One region of the Butyricimonas faecihominis genome, then DNA from elsewhere that is predicted to be linked to it. Evidence: riboswitches for the same ligand, from Rfam matches in the RefSeq annotation. Region 1 holds a riboswitch; the other holds the start of a gene.
The links. Region 1 has a riboswitch for cobalamin ahead of R8806_RS12205 (PKD-like domain-containing protein). Riboswitches for the same ligand answer to the same signal wherever they lie in the genome.

Region 1 (7,635 bases):
CATTCCTGATAAAGAAAGTTGCTTGCCCACGGAACGTAAGGCCGTCAACCCGTTGATAGCCGAAATCTCATTCAAGTTACTCAAGAACATGTTCCCCCCGATCGTCTCTAAACGGCTGAACCCGGTAAAAGATACCGCTACCTGCATATCGGATAGTGTGAAATTTCCTCCAACCGAAGTCAAATTAGAAAAGCCATCAATCGCGGTGATACCAGACATCGAAGAAAACGTGAAATCACCTCCCACTTCTTTCAACGCTTGTAAAGATTTCATATCAGTAAAAACACCACTCTTCAATTCATACTTACCGACCACGGAAGTCAAAGCAGAAAGATCAAGAGAAGCTAACTTGTAACAAACTTCAATATTCAATCCCCCCTTCCCCAAAGTAGCAAGATTATGCAGGTCAATTACTTCGAGATCTTCAATATAATACACCCGAAAACCTCCCGCAGAACGAAGATTCGGCAGGTTAAATTCCTTTACCCGATGGGTCCATTGCAACGTGATCTGATCACTGACCGAGGTCAATTGACTAAAATCAAACTCCTCAACCACCTCCATCGTCTCAAGATAAAGCACCCCAACCGATTGCAATACCGGGAATGCAATTTTCCTCGTATTATAAATACGTGTAAGATCAAGCCTGTTCCCAACAACCGCCAAAGAGGGGAATACAATTTCCTCTGGAGCAACAATATTGGAACTTGACTGCCTTCCCATGATATAGAAATTAGCTCCTACCGTCTTCAACGCCGAAAAGTCCAATTCCCCAAGCTTCCAAGTCTGGACATTAAAATTGCCACTCACGCTCTCAAGAGCAGGTAAATTAAGATTATAAAGCGTATCGGCAGAAATCGTAAAATCCCCACCAACAGCCTGCAAATTAGGCAAATTCACTTCTCGTACGAAACGTATTCCCCACGGCCCATTCTCATATGGCCGCGGAGTCATAACGAACCCTCCTGCCCGTTGCAGATTCTGCAATCCATCAAGAGAAGTTCCCCGGTAAGTAGGATTAATCGTCACCACGCCCGTAACTTCCTTCAAAGCCGAGAGAGCAGCAATGGAAGTAAGCGAATCCTCCTTCACGCTTCCCGCCAGCTTACCAATAACAAGATTCCCCTCTATTTTACCAATACCACGAGCCGCGAAAGCCTCAACCTCCTCAGGGGTTGTCAAACGGACATCTCCCTCACTAGCTAAAACCGTTCTGGTAACCATATACTTGTAAACCCGCTGATTATTGTTATAGGAAGTAACCGTAAAATTAAACGCCTCTCCCCAATTTTCCACTTCAGCCGGATCAGGTGAAACGCTGGCATTCTCACTACAAACGATCTCCACTTTTGCCCCCTCAAGAGACACATTTTCGGGAACAAGAAGCAACAACGTATCTCCGGAAACAAGTCCGGTATAAGTATTACCATCTTGAAGAAGACGGAATGAAGTAATAAAATTTTCGTCTCCGGAAAAAATACTGTCATCATCCTCGCAAGAGACAAGTAAAGCCATAAAGCTTACAACGAGTATATATAAAAATCTATTCATTTTCATCATTCTTATTCTTGAATATTTGGTTTCGTCCATTGTCCTTCCTCCACCAACTGTTTATAAGTAGGATTATAAAGATTATCCTCAACCTGCCATTTATCCTCCGGACAAGTCAGCACGGCAGCCTTAATCGCGGCAAAAGAAGCAAGTTTATCATGTTTTCGGATACGTAGCCCCCCAATTTTCTCCAACGAAGAAAGGAAATCCAAATTCTCCCATTTCGTATTCTTGTAATTAACATCATCGTTATCACTCGAAACATTCGGTCCTAGTGGACGCAAATCAAGCGTGCCACCAACCTGTTTAAGAGACGGGTAGAGAATTTCCAGAGGACCGCGATCCCCGTAATACGAGTATCCCGTCTGGATAATCATATTCCCACCCACGGTTGCCAACAAGGGGAAAGTCTCTTCATCATAAAGATCAATACTCATGGTTGCATCCCCTCCAATAGTTGTCAACTTGGGAAAATGCTCTTTCACGCTCGAAGAATATAATTTAAAATTACCTCCAATTTCCTCAAGATCTGAGAGAGACACTGGTTTTATGTTATAATTCACCCAGTAAGAAAAATCCCCGTTTATCTTACGAATACCATTGATTTCAACCGTCCCCTCCCGCAAGCTCAACGAACTGATCGTCAACCATTCAATTTCATGAAATCCTTGTAATTTAGGCATATACCCACCTAAATTCTCCAACTTAATACCACCATTGAAACGATCATCCGCGATAACCGTGGTAGTTTCAAGCCCGGTACCGGTGAATCTCAGTTCATCAATCTGAACACCCCGCAAATCAACTTCCCCGATCCCATTCGCCAAGACAAGAGTCTTCAAGCTTTTCAAACTGGAAGGAAACTGCAAACGCTCCGCACTACTTTTAATTGTAAGAGTTCCCCCCACACTCTCAAGTGATGCGATATTATCGGAAAGAATACCCGCCGTCGCTATACTGAAATCTCCATCAACAGATTGTAACAACGGTAAATTAAATTGATTCACACCGGTACACGTCAAGTTAATACTTCCCGCACGGGTTAAGACAGGGAATGTAATCTCGTATAACGGATTTTCCAAAATACTCAATGCAGAAGCAATGGTTTGCAAATTCGGACAATAAAGCAACAATAGAGACCCTTTCGCCACGTTCAAGTTATCACAAGAAATCAATTCAGGAAATTCCAGACGCACGACAGGCATATTCACGCTAACAGAACCTCCAACCTTATCAAGAGATTGAAAAACCATCTTCTGAACAGTGGACTTACCATTCAAGGAAAGATTACCACTCACGGATTGCAAAGCCGAAAAATCTGATGATACAAAAGGAGTTGCCAAAGTAAGGCTACCACCTACAGACTGCAATTTCGGGCAAGAAACCTCCGCGGCAGAAGCACTCGTGATATTAAAATCACCGCCTACACGAGTGAGGTTATCCATCACCACCACCCACAAGCTATCCGCTGAATTGATTTGGAGGGAACCACCTACCTCTTCGAGATTATCCAAACCCTCGAACTGATTCCCTAAATAGTAACGATTAAGGACCACATTCTCTGTCACTTTTTTTAAAGAGGAAAGCGCCGCCAGCGAAGTAATCGTATCCGTTCCTACCTGACGCCCGATAATAAGACTGCCATCAACACGAGAATACCCCTTCGCACCAAAAGCATCAACCTCCTCTTGCGTATTAAGCATGATGATTCCCTCGGCAGAAAAATAACTCCGGGACGGAATATACATATACTTCCGTTCCACCCCGGAATGTGACGTTACAACAAAATACATCTGTTGTTCCCAGTTATCAATCATTGACGGATCGGGTTTTATCGTCGTGTTTTCACTACATATAACTTCTGCGGCAAGTCCTGAAAAAGAAACATTCTCAGGCATATTCAATAAAATCGTATCACCCCGAAAAGACGCGACAAAAACTTGATCGCCCTGTTTAAGGGTAAACGAGGTAATAAAATTGTCATCTCCGGAAAACGGATCATTATCATCTTCACAACCGATAATAAAAGAAAGCATGAGAAAAAATCCCCAAAGTATATTCTTATTCATAATTCGCTTGTTTTTAGTCCTATTTTTTAGCTTTTAAACGTAAATCAATAGCAGCCGAGGATTCAGTAGAAACTTCTCCGACAGCAGCCCCCTGTCCCATTTGCGCGGTATGAACCTTCACGAAATCTATGTATTTAAGATTAGCCGGGGAACCGTCTTGTTGGATCGCGTTCTCGATGCGAAAACCTGTCGGCTCGTTAATATTATCCACGTATCCCCAATCAAAACCCCAGTTCGTTTCAAGTCCCTCGGTTTTAAATTGATTTCCCAAACAAGTACCCGTCAATATATAATACTCTTCTTTAAGGAACCATGGGAAATAACCGCTATCCGGGTGATAAGCATTACGGGCCAAGAAACGGAGATTCCCGTCATTATCGATAGACAGCACATCCTGTTTCTCCGCCGTGGGCCGGAAATACTTCAACGCATATCGCTGAGTGATGCCGGGCTTACCAGTTTCACTACCTTTAAGCTCGTACCAAGTATCATCAGGAATGCCATTACCATTCTCGTCCTGACTCACCCACACGACACCACATTCACACCAATGTTTACCAAGAGGGTTCCCCACGATATCAAAATCAGCCTCACCTTTACCATCATCTTTAACGCTATGGTCAAATTGCAAGATAAAATAACCGCCCCAAGCTCCCAAAGAAGCTATCCAAGACTCTCCTCCACCGCTATCCAACGTCTTCTGTATTGACATCCGGGCATCCTCTGCCGTCTGATTCTGTGTAAACCTGATAAATTGACCGGGAGCAGGAATAAATTCATAACAAGTATTCGAAATATAGCTACTTGTAGCTTTCGTTTCTCTAAAATGAGTTCCTTCCGGAGCCTCGCAAACGACATTCACGGTGGCCATCGCCGTCTTTTCCTTATCGTTTGCCGTCACGGTAATCTCATAAGTTTTCCCTTCAACAGAAGGGGTAAAATTATAACAAATTGACGTTTCACCCTCTTGCACGACACCATCCACTTTCCACTCGTAAACAGCCAGATCACTGATCGAGAATTTCACGGGAGCGAGTACTACATTTTTCCCGATCGGACAAGTCATCGTACGCACATCATTCAACTGAGAAGGCAAAACGTAACGCCCGTTATCAAAGAATAATATAGGCTTTTCCTCCGGAATAACTGATATATTGATATTCTTCACATCGGCCCCATCCTCATTCGTCACCTTTAACGCCACCGTGTAAACATTAATATCATCCTCCTTAAACACATAAATAGAATCATGCCCAACAACTTTCCCGTTATAGCTCCATTCAAAAGTAGTCGATTCATCCGTGTAGTCCGTCATGGCCGCCATCTCCTTCTCCAAACCACAATATGCCACTGCCGAAGCCGACATTGTGATAGAAGGTGCCAAACGATCCACCACGGTTACTTTTACTTGTTTCTCCACGCTACCGTTATCCGCATCAAGGCGGAAATTCACGAAAAACTCTCCCAATTGACTACCTTTAAAAAGATAAACCGTGTCATTTGCCACGATCACCCCCTCCTGTTTCCAAGAATAAACAGGATTCACTGCATCCGTCACCGAAGCCTTTAGTGCCACCTCTTTACCTATCTTCACCTTATACTCTCCCGTCTCTGAATTAAAAGAGAAATCGGGATTACCGACGAGAACCTTTTCATCATCGTCATCACATGCCGTAAAGCCCCCGATAAAGAACATCACAAGCAACACTAGCCTAATCTGATTTTTTTTTCTCATAATCATTAATCTGTTATTTCGACAATTCTTTTCATCCTATTTTTATTTCAACCTCCTGTTTGCAATACATACCACATATGCCCGCGGTAACACCACAAAAGCAAGCATTCAATTCATAGCTGACACAAAACAACAGCTTTCCGGTCCAAATAGATACAAATAGCAATAATTGTCTATCGCACAACAGTCTGATAAAAATAATGTTTTCTGTATCCAAGCTCTAGTCCCAGAAAGCTTTAGATCCATGATATTGGCAGGTCTTCTGACTTGCTCCATCCTTGAACGCCCTTCCCATTTCGTGTCGAAACAGTGGATGTGAGTCTTGTTCACGGACTTTAGTGGAGTTTACAGCAGCAGGTCTGTTCAGGATTCGCACCTGATTCCCTTTTCACCACACGCCTGAAACAGGGTGTGACACCAAAATCGTCGCAAAAATATATAAAAAACAAATAGTATTTGAATTTTAAAGTTATAATTCTAGAATTTTACAAAATTTATCATTTACAAATACCCGACATGATTATTAATTATTACAATACAATCCGTTATAGCTCATCGTTCTCATAAAACGAAACCTCATCACATTTCGTATCTTCCATCACTCATTTACGATTCAGCCTCCCACAGGCACACCGAATCGGAAACATCCTTCCCGTCGGCATTTTTAGCAAAGACATAAATGACAAGGCCTTCCCCGGCTATTTTTTCTGAAAAGTTCACGCTTTTTTCTATCGTCTCTCCCCGAAGTCCCAACTCCTCGACACGACAAATATATTTCGTCTTACAAAGAAGCACGGCATAAATCTTATCATCCAGAAAGCAATCAACGGACTCGATTTCTTCCTTCTCGTGAGTGAAAAAGATTCTCCGATTTTCCATATCAACCTCGGCACGAATTTCTGGGATCACCAACGAACCCGCTGCCACGCGTAATTTCTCGTAGTTGATCACCCCGTTAAATTCCTTGACTGCTTTCTTACGGCTATTGAAAGGTTTTTCCGGATTTGCTTTCTCCACGGTCACCGCATCCATCACGTTCGCACTGGTAAATCCCCGAAAACCTTTCGGGTAACCGTTCCCTCCGGGAAATCCCAACTGGACGGCATTTCTCATCCATATTTTCCGTTCCGTTATCGTCCCGAAAGCCGCGGACTGTCGTTTTTGCGGTTCCTGACTCGGTTTACGCGAGATGCTTGTCCCCCGGCAATAATTTTTCCCGCTTGGTCCCCCGTAAGTGATCACGTTACCGAACTTACCCCGAATCTTTCCAAGTGGATTTACAAATTCCGCCATATCCTGTTATTTTTATGTTCCTCGCCAGCAAAGATACACAAATAAACCGATGTAGTCACACTTTCAAACTAAATAAATAAATTATTACATGTATTATTCATGAGATATAAGTGATCACTTTCATGTAAAGCGCTATTAAAACGCTATTAAAGCGCTATATATAATAGCGTTTTATAAAAGATTTATTTGCGTATTAAAAATATTCTATCTATTTTTGCTCATGAATTAATACACGAGTGATTATCAAATAATTATTATCATGGAAAACACATTATCTATTCCAGTAGCTCTCTTGGCACAAGGCTCTATCCGGATCGACGGGATAACCTATTACCGACACGGCAATAAAGTTCGGGCCTGCAAATCACGACGGAGCCCTAAAAAAACAAGAACCGAGGGGGAAGAGGAATCCTCCAGCCGTTTCACGGAAGCCCGTAAAATGTGGAGAATCTATCGTCGTGCCATCGGGGATTTACCGATATGGAAACTCATGGCCAAGGAGATGGGAATAAATAAAAGCGATTCCTTATTCCATTCTCAAAACGGAGGATGTTTTCGCCCGGGAGAAGGGGTATGGGCTTTCCCGACATTCCGATTCTCGACAGGCACGCTGGATGCACCGGTGATCACGGGTGTCACAAGGGAAGGATGGTCCGTGACCCTAAACTGGGAAAATGACATTGACTGCCCGAAAGCGAGCGTGTCAGATCAAGTGTACGTGGGATATTTTTACGGGACCTTACCCCGCGCCCCGCAAATGATCACGTGTTTTAACTCGTTTCGGGGCGATGGCAAGGTGACCGTGGACATTCCGGCAGCAAAACAACCGGAAGGGACACCCCTGCATCTCTACTTGTTTTTCGGCAATAAAGATACCACCCGTTTCTCTCCAAGCGTGTACGCGGGAGTGTAATGTCCATACGCTCCCCCCTCTCTCCGAAATCGTGATTACCGGACGTTACGCCCGCGGGAATTCATCGGCATGGG
Region 2 (7,635 bases), 100 kb from region 1:
TCCCGTATATTCCGGCATCTCCGGAGCTGACAACACAGACGGTGTGTCCTTGTTCGGCATACTCGAAGGCAAGGGCTGCCCGGTCTTTCTCTTTTTTCATCCCGGTATCGATGCACTCCGTTTCGGGGCGGACGATGGATCGGATGAAGTTAAAGTAATATTTGTAACCCACCACGACGTCCGATTGCATGATGGCTGTCCGTACGGCTGGGGTAATGTCTTCCTCGCTACCCGGCCCAATGCCGGCGACATATATTTTTCCGTGTTTCATAAATAAAGACGTTATTTCGAGCAAAGTTACGATTTAGTTTGTAAAGTTTATAAGGTTTGTAAAGTTTATAAAGTGACGGGCGTCCTTCGGACGGAGTTTTGGGCTGTCCAAGAAGTCATTTTATATCAAAAAACTCCTCCGTCACTTCGTGCCACCTCCTCTATAAACAGAGGAGGAGCTGGTGACTTTCCCTGAAGACAGGGAGTATTTCAACTCTCCCTCTGTTTATAGAGGGAGTACCCCGAAGGGGGGAGGGAGTTTGAAAAATGACTTTTTGGACAGCCCAAAAAAGGTACCTGCGGGGGACACTACTTTATGAACCTTATAAACTTTACGAACTTTATAAACCTGTTTTTGAGGTATTTCACCGAAAGTACGATTCCCGTGAAGGAGACAACAGCACCGCCAAGGAGAAGGGTCCAAATGACCACGGTCCATAGTGCGGGGCGCTCGACGAGAAATTTGATGTCAAGGGTGTGAAGACCACGGTAAAGCCAGCGTTTCCAGCGTCCGTTGGTGTCGTAGTGAACGGGACGGAAAGATTCAAGGTTATAGTAATAACAGTCCTTCGCCTTGTTGTCGAACGTGACCTTGTAGACAGGGAGCGGTAGAGGACGACGACGGGATATATAGTAGTTGTCGTACTCGTTCATCTTGGTGATGGAGTAGGTGGTTGAGTCCCCGGCGAGGCGTTTGACGGCAGCGAGGATCATCTCTTCCGTGATGCGGAAAGGACGAATCGTGTCAGTGGAGGCGTCTAAGGTCACTTCCTTGCTGACCGTGCGGAGACGATAGAGGGGAATACCTTGGTAGTGGGTCCACTCGATGGTTTTGACAGGATCATCCGGAGTAGCGGTGAGGGTAATGGCTTTTCGATAGTCCAAGGCATAGTCGGTAGGTGACGGGGCTTGTCTTTCAGCCGGGCTTTGGCGGAATCCGCGGGAGTCCTGTTTGCCGAAGAGCCACGAAGGAAGCGGAGCCATGGACATATAACCGCTCAGTATCCACGTGAAGACAAATATACCGAAGAAGAAACCCGTGATGTGGTGCCACTTGAACCATCGCTTCTTGTACGGGGAGCGAAGAAAGCCTTTCCGGCGAGCGAGCCAGTAGGAACGTATGCCGAGAACGAATCCGGTAAAACACATGAACATTCCGAGATAACATGCCCAGTACATGAATTGTGTCCAAAGATTCTGGTTTTCCCGGATAACGGTGAAATACACCCAATGGGGAATGGCTCCAAACCATGCCCAGAAACGATTGTCGGAATCGGTAAACTGCAGGATATTGGCGGTTCGGGAAGAGACGTAAAGCTGGTATTTTTCCGGACCGTCGAAGTAGAATTTGTAGATGGGAAATTCCCGCTTGTAATGGGCGAGGGGGATCCATTGGTCGAGGGCGTACAGGGTATCCACCCGGGTAATCTTTCGATCGGCACACCAGCGAGCAGCCCGGTTTTCACAGAGTGCGTAGTTAATAACGGGAGCCACGACATTCGTGTCCGCGTATAACTCAACGCTTTGACGTCCTCCCCCTATACTGAATACGGGATCTCCATAAGGGTTGTTCAGGGAGAGTCCGCGGGTTGGCGTTTTGGCCGGGAGGCGGAGTAACACGTCTTGGATGGCGGGCAAGCCATTCGTATCAAGAATTTCCGCACGAGTGAACCGATCTTCTTGGCTTACACGGGGAAAGGAGTGGTAGATCATCACGATTCCGGATATGAACCATGAAAAGCACAGGATACAGAGAATTAACCCCAGTATCCGGTGGATATGGATAAACAATTTGGTTAACATGGGCGGGTTAGTCTATATCGTCTGTTTTCTCGTATTTCTTTTTCTTCACGGTGATGTCTTCCCGTTGGTGTTTGGTGGCGAATTTCACGTGTTGGATGAAAAGTTCCTGTATGGCGGGATATTCTCCCAGTCCTTTGAGCAGGACGTTTACTTTATAGCCTTTCTTTTCCAGTTCGTCTTTCCAGTCCCCGGCGATGTCATTCTTGGCATGGTCTCCGGCCACGAACATGAAGGGTATCAAGGTCACTTCTTTTGCCTTATTCGCTTCGAGTTCGCGGATTACATCATCCATCGTGGGGTAACCTTCGATCGTTCCCACGTGGTAGTTCTTGTGTCCTTGAGCTTTCATCACGTAGTCGAGCATCCCGTAGGTTGAGTTTGCCGGGTGGTAGGTCCCGTGGCATACGAAGACGCAATCCCCTTTTTCCTTGTCCTTGATTGATGCGGCAATCGCTTTTACCACGGCTTGGTAATCCTCGGGAGAATGAAGAAGAGCTGTCCCTAAGCGAATGTCTTTGAACTTCGTTTGGTATGATGCAACTTCTTTTTGCAGGGCTTCCATTTCAATTCCTTCGATGATGTTCGTGGGTTGAAGGATCAAGTGGGTATAACCGTCGGCAATCAGTTTGTCCATGGCCTCGGTCGGATTCAGTTTGACCATACCTTTCTCTTTGAGGCGGCGCATGATCATGCGGGAAGTGTAGGCTTCACGGACTTCCACTCCGGGGAATGTTTGTGACACTTTTTTGTTAATGGCCTCGATGGTCAAGGCTCGGGTGTCATCGTGAGTTGTACCGAAGTGAACCATGAGAATGGCTACTTTGTCATTAGGACCAAGAGTCTTGAATATATCGGAATGTTTGAAACCACCTCCACCGTGGGCAAATGTGAACAGACTTGTCAATAAAAGTAGAGCTGTAAATATGTTTTTCATGATGTTTGTTTATTTGGTGAAACGAATAATGAGACTGGCAAATAGTGTGCGTCCGGGGTTTAGCGTGGCATAGTTTACCCCGCTGGGGCGATCGTCCGTCCAGTCAAAGATGTTGTCAATCCCGGCGTTGATTTCGAACAGGAAGTTACCCACGGGAGCGAAGGTGTGGGTGGTCGCCAAGTTCCAGAGCTGGTACTTGGGGGCGCTGACGTCGGTGTAAATGTCTTTCCCGGTTGTTTTGTCCGTGGTCTTTTTGTAGATGTATTTTGAACCTTGCATTCTCCCGTTGATGTTGGCCCGTAGTTTGTACTTGTTCCATTCATGGCTCCACCCGGCCCGGAAGGTTGCCGCGTGGCGTACCGATTCGCTCAGGCGGCGTCCGGAATCATCGGCGGCATACACGCAGTTGTAGGATCCGGCGGCAGAAAACCCGGCACCCAAGTAGCTATTGATCGTGACATCGAAGCCTTTGATACTGGCTTTGTCGAGGTTGTGGTACACGTTCCGGGTTTTTATCCCGTTCGCTTTATCCTCGTCGGTAACCCCAACGTCGTATTTCTCGATGATGTCTTTCACGTCGTTGATGTACCCGTTGACAGAGACATTCAGATATTTCCCGGCATATTCCACGTTGATGTTGTAGTAGTTTGCTTTTTCCGGTTTCAGGTCTGGGTTCCCGATGGTGATAGCCCCGCGGGCTTCGTAATCGTAATATAGTTCTTGTATGCTGGGGGTTTTAAAACCGGCGGCGTAGGATGTTCTGAAATTGAAGGAGCCGAGGGTGTACATCAAGGCTATTTTCGGGGTAAAGCGGTTCTTAAACATCTCGTTGTACACGTAGCGGAATCCCGGCAAAATTTGCAGGTTTTTCCAGAGGCGAATCTCGTCTTGCGCGTACAGGGCCAGCGTGTAGATCTCTTCCGGTTCTTCGAGGTTTCCGGGGTTTTTCATGTAGTCGTTCGTGTACTCGGTACCTGCGGAAATTTTGTTGTATGAGCCTAGTTTAAACACGCCTTTCAGGTTCCCGTTGTAGTATTTCTGGCGTTTCGTCAATTCCTCGTCCCCGATGCGGAAGGTCGTGTCTTTTTTACTGACCTGTGCCACGGTGTACAGTTTGTTGTATTCGTAGTTGTCCATGTAGAGGTCCAGTGCGATGTAATCGGTGGAGTTTAGCTGGTAGCGTCCGCCCACGCCGATGTTGTAGTCCATGTAGGTTAGGTCATAGGTGTAGCCCCCGTCATCTTTCTTCTCCTGCACGGGACGGTTTACTTCCCGGTCAAAATATCCCCCTTGGGCGTACAGGCTTAGGCTTTTCACCGGGGCGTAGGTGAAGCGTTGATTGACAATGTTGGAATGGAACTTGCTGGAAGCTTCTCTTCTCGTGAGTATGGCTGTGTCCCCGTCAATCTCGTAAGGGCTTAATTGCCAGCCTCCCATCTGTCTCCTTTGGTAGGAGGTGGAAGAGGTGAATTTACCAAAGTGTAGGTCTATGCTGGCATTTTGCGAGAAGCTGGATTCTCCCCCGAAACGGGTCTTGGATTGCACGCTGATCGGGTCTTTCGGTTGTTCCGTGATGATGTTGATTACCCCGGCAATAGCGTCGGAACCATAGAGTGCGGATGCCGCTCCTTTCAGTATTTCGATACGCTTGACCCGGCTCATGTCAATACGGGAGAGGTCGGTGTTGTTGGACACGTCCCCGGCCACTTTTTTGCCGTCGACAAGGATGAGGATGTATTTGTTACTCATGCCGTTCAGCGTGAAGTAGGAACCCATGACGGTGGGACGTATGTTGAATGAAGGATTCAGTAACAGGAGGGCATCTTCGAAGGAGTTCACGCCCGCACTTTTCAAGTCAGTACCGCTGATGACCTCGATGGGTACGGGAGAATCTTTCAAACGGCGGTGTGTTCCCGTTCCCGTGACGACAACTTGATTCAGGTTTACCGGGGTGGCCGTGAGCCGGAATAGAATGTCGTTTTTGTTGCTGTTGACTTTTATCGAGGCAACTTCGTAGCCTGAATAGCTTGCCCGTAGCGTGTACGTGCCATCCGGAATATTTTCTAGAATGAACTCCCCTTTGTTGTTGGTGGCAATCCCTATGCTTGTTCCGACCAGACGAACGTTTGCACCGATGAGGGCTTTTCCACTCTTTGCATCTGTGACTTTTCCTTTTAATGTGATCTCTGCAAACGAGGTACTTACCAAGGCTAACATGAATATCATGCCTAGCATTACAATTCTCTTCATTAGATGATGATGTTTTAAATGTTTATAATAGTATTCCTGACCCCGAGAATACGCTATTACCTATGTTTGTCTTGGCAGGTCTCCTGACTACGCCTAAGAAAAATACCTTCCCATCCGTGTGGACAGTGGTGTAAGAATCTTTCTTTGAATCTCCTTATCCGGAGAAACGGGCATCACAGTAGCGGGCACTGTTCCGGATTCTAACCGGCTTCCCTCTTGTGTGTTAATTGGGCATCAACACATCACCTAAGACGAGACAAATGTATATAATTTTTTATAAAAGGTTGTTGCCGGATGAAAAAAATGTATTACTTTCGCACCAAGTTTTGGTGCGGAACCTTCGGTCATGGAGGTAACGCTTAATAGGGAACCCGGTGTGAATCCGGGACTGTACCCGCAGCTGTAAGTTCCTTTACAAGGGATTTTGTACTTCAAATGTCACTGGTTATAAACTGGGAAGGCAACAAAATCCGGAACAAGTCAGAAGACCTGCCGAACAAGATAAACCATAGCTTTCGGGAAAAAAAGCGAGAGGGAAAAAGACGGATTTTACCTTAGACTCATGTTGCCCAAAAGACTATGTTAATAATGCTTTATTCATTATTAATATATAGTTGTATGAAAAAAGTTGTTGTATTAGCATTGTTGCTGTTTGTGTGTGTCGGTTCGCTTCTCGCTCAAGAGAACGACAAGCGAAAGAAAAAGAGTATCACGGATTCTTTATTCCGTATCGATCAGGTGGATGTGATGCAGAAAAAGAAGAGGATTGATTTGTTGGGATTGGATGTGCCTTTACGTTTCGTTCCGATAACGGTGAGCAAGTTGTCTAGTCAGATGCTTGACCGGAAAGGGATTGTCGATCTGATGGATGCCGTTAAGTTTTTGCCGGGGATTGTAGCGAAAGACAAACAATACGGGCAATTCCAACAGTTTTCCATTCGCGGACAGGGGAGTGCGGTTGTTATGATTGACGGGATTCGCGATGAGCGGACGTTGAAGAATAACGTACCTTACGGGGATTTGGCTGCCGTGGAGTCTATCGAGTTATTGAAGGGTCCCGCTGCTATTTTGGCCGGACATTCGGCTATGGGTGGCGTGTTGAATATCGTGCGCAAGAAAGCATCTCCCGATTTCTCGGCCAACGCTCGTATCAGTTATGGTAGCTGGGATGAGAGACGAGCTACTCTTGGTTTCGGGGGAAAACTTGTGGGACCTCTCGAATATCGTGCCAATATCAATTATTCAACGGGTGACGGATGGCGTGAGGTGAATGCAAATCGTTTTTCCGTGTATGGTGTTTTGGGAGCTGATTTAGGAAAGTGGGGACGTATTGATGTGACCGGTAGTTATGCCGATGATGATTACACGACCGAGATCGGGGCTGCACCCGTTATGCCCGGTGATATGTTCTACGTGGACGGAGACAAACCGTACGCGCTGAAGGGGGATCGTCACCCGGAGGCGGATTACCGCGAGGTTTATAATGACTTTGCCAATAATTACATGAAACGGAAAGTATGGGATATGTCTGTGTCATACGTTTACCAGATCACGGATTGGATGAAGTTGAAAGAACGTTTTTCCTATTTCCACAGTGATTTGGATTATCATTGTATTGAGGGGCTTTCTTACCGCACTTCCAAAGACCCGATATACAAATGGTATTATAAAAAGTCAGAGACCGAGAAGATTTATGTTGACTTGGATACGGTTCAACGGGGAAATGCTGCCCGTCAGAACCCGTTGAATTTTAACCCGGACCATAAAAACGTGAATAACACGATCGAGTTGACCGGGAAGTTCGAGACAGGTTCCGTGTTGCATAACTACACGTTGGGATGGACGTACAATTGTTTTGATTTCGCCCAGTATAACGGTTATGGAGATGACGATTTGTGGGGGCCCGGCTTGGATGCACTTTTGCCTGTGCGGGATCCGCATATCGTGCAGGGGTGGTGGGACACGAAAGTTTCAGCCGTTTCCCTGCGCACGGAGAGAACGCATGGAATTTATTTGCATGACGTGATCGAATTTAATGATAAGTGGAAAATGATGGCATCCGGGCGTGTGGATTTGTATAGCCGGAAAACATCAAGTGCCACGATTGATGACGGGAAACAGAAATATGAAACGAAGAACAGGAAAGAATGGAAAGAGGTGGAGACCTCGGCATTCACGTATCGAGTGGGTGTCGTGTATTTCCCTATGCCTGAATTGTCATTCTACGGTTCTATTTCTTCTTATTTCAATCCTGTAACCACGACATATAGTCCTACCGTGATGTATTTGGACCGCAAGGGTAACGAGTTCAATCCTGACGAGGATGGGGGCGAAGTGTTCAAGCCGGAAAAGGGGTATTCCACGGAAGTCGGTGTACG

Region 2: it holds a riboswitch for cobalamin, as region 1 does, so the genes downstream of both, R8806_RS11820 (TonB-dependent receptor) here and R8806_RS12205 (PKD-like domain-containing protein) in region 1, are expected to answer to the same signal.

What each region holds. Positions count from the first base shown of each region.
Region 1 is NZ_AP028155.1:2,930,281-2,937,915, forward strand. It holds gene R8806_RS12195 (hypothetical protein) at 1-1,551, opposite strand, end outside; gene R8806_RS12200 (hypothetical protein) at 1,563-3,620, opposite strand; gene R8806_RS12205 (PKD-like domain-containing protein) at 3,640-5,355, opposite strand; cobalamin riboswitch at 5,591-5,792, opposite strand; gene R8806_RS12210 (hypothetical protein) at 5,962-6,648, opposite strand; gene R8806_RS12215 (hypothetical protein) at 6,908-7,561, shown strand; partial or broken gene R8806_RS12220 (cob(I)yrinic acid a,c-diamide adenosyltransferase) at 7,578-7,635, shown strand, end outside.
Region 2 is NZ_AP028155.1:2,829,655-2,837,289, reverse strand. It holds gene cobJ (precorrin-3B C(17)-methyltransferase) at 1-271, opposite strand, end outside; gene R8806_RS11835 (PepSY domain-containing protein) at 580-2,073, opposite strand; gene R8806_RS11830 (sirohydrochlorin cobaltochelatase) at 2,081-3,007, opposite strand; gene R8806_RS11825 (TonB-dependent receptor) at 3,017-5,257, opposite strand; cobalamin riboswitch at 5,314-5,522, opposite strand; cobalamin riboswitch at 5,567-5,768, shown strand; gene R8806_RS11820 (TonB-dependent receptor) at 5,876-7,635, shown strand, end outside.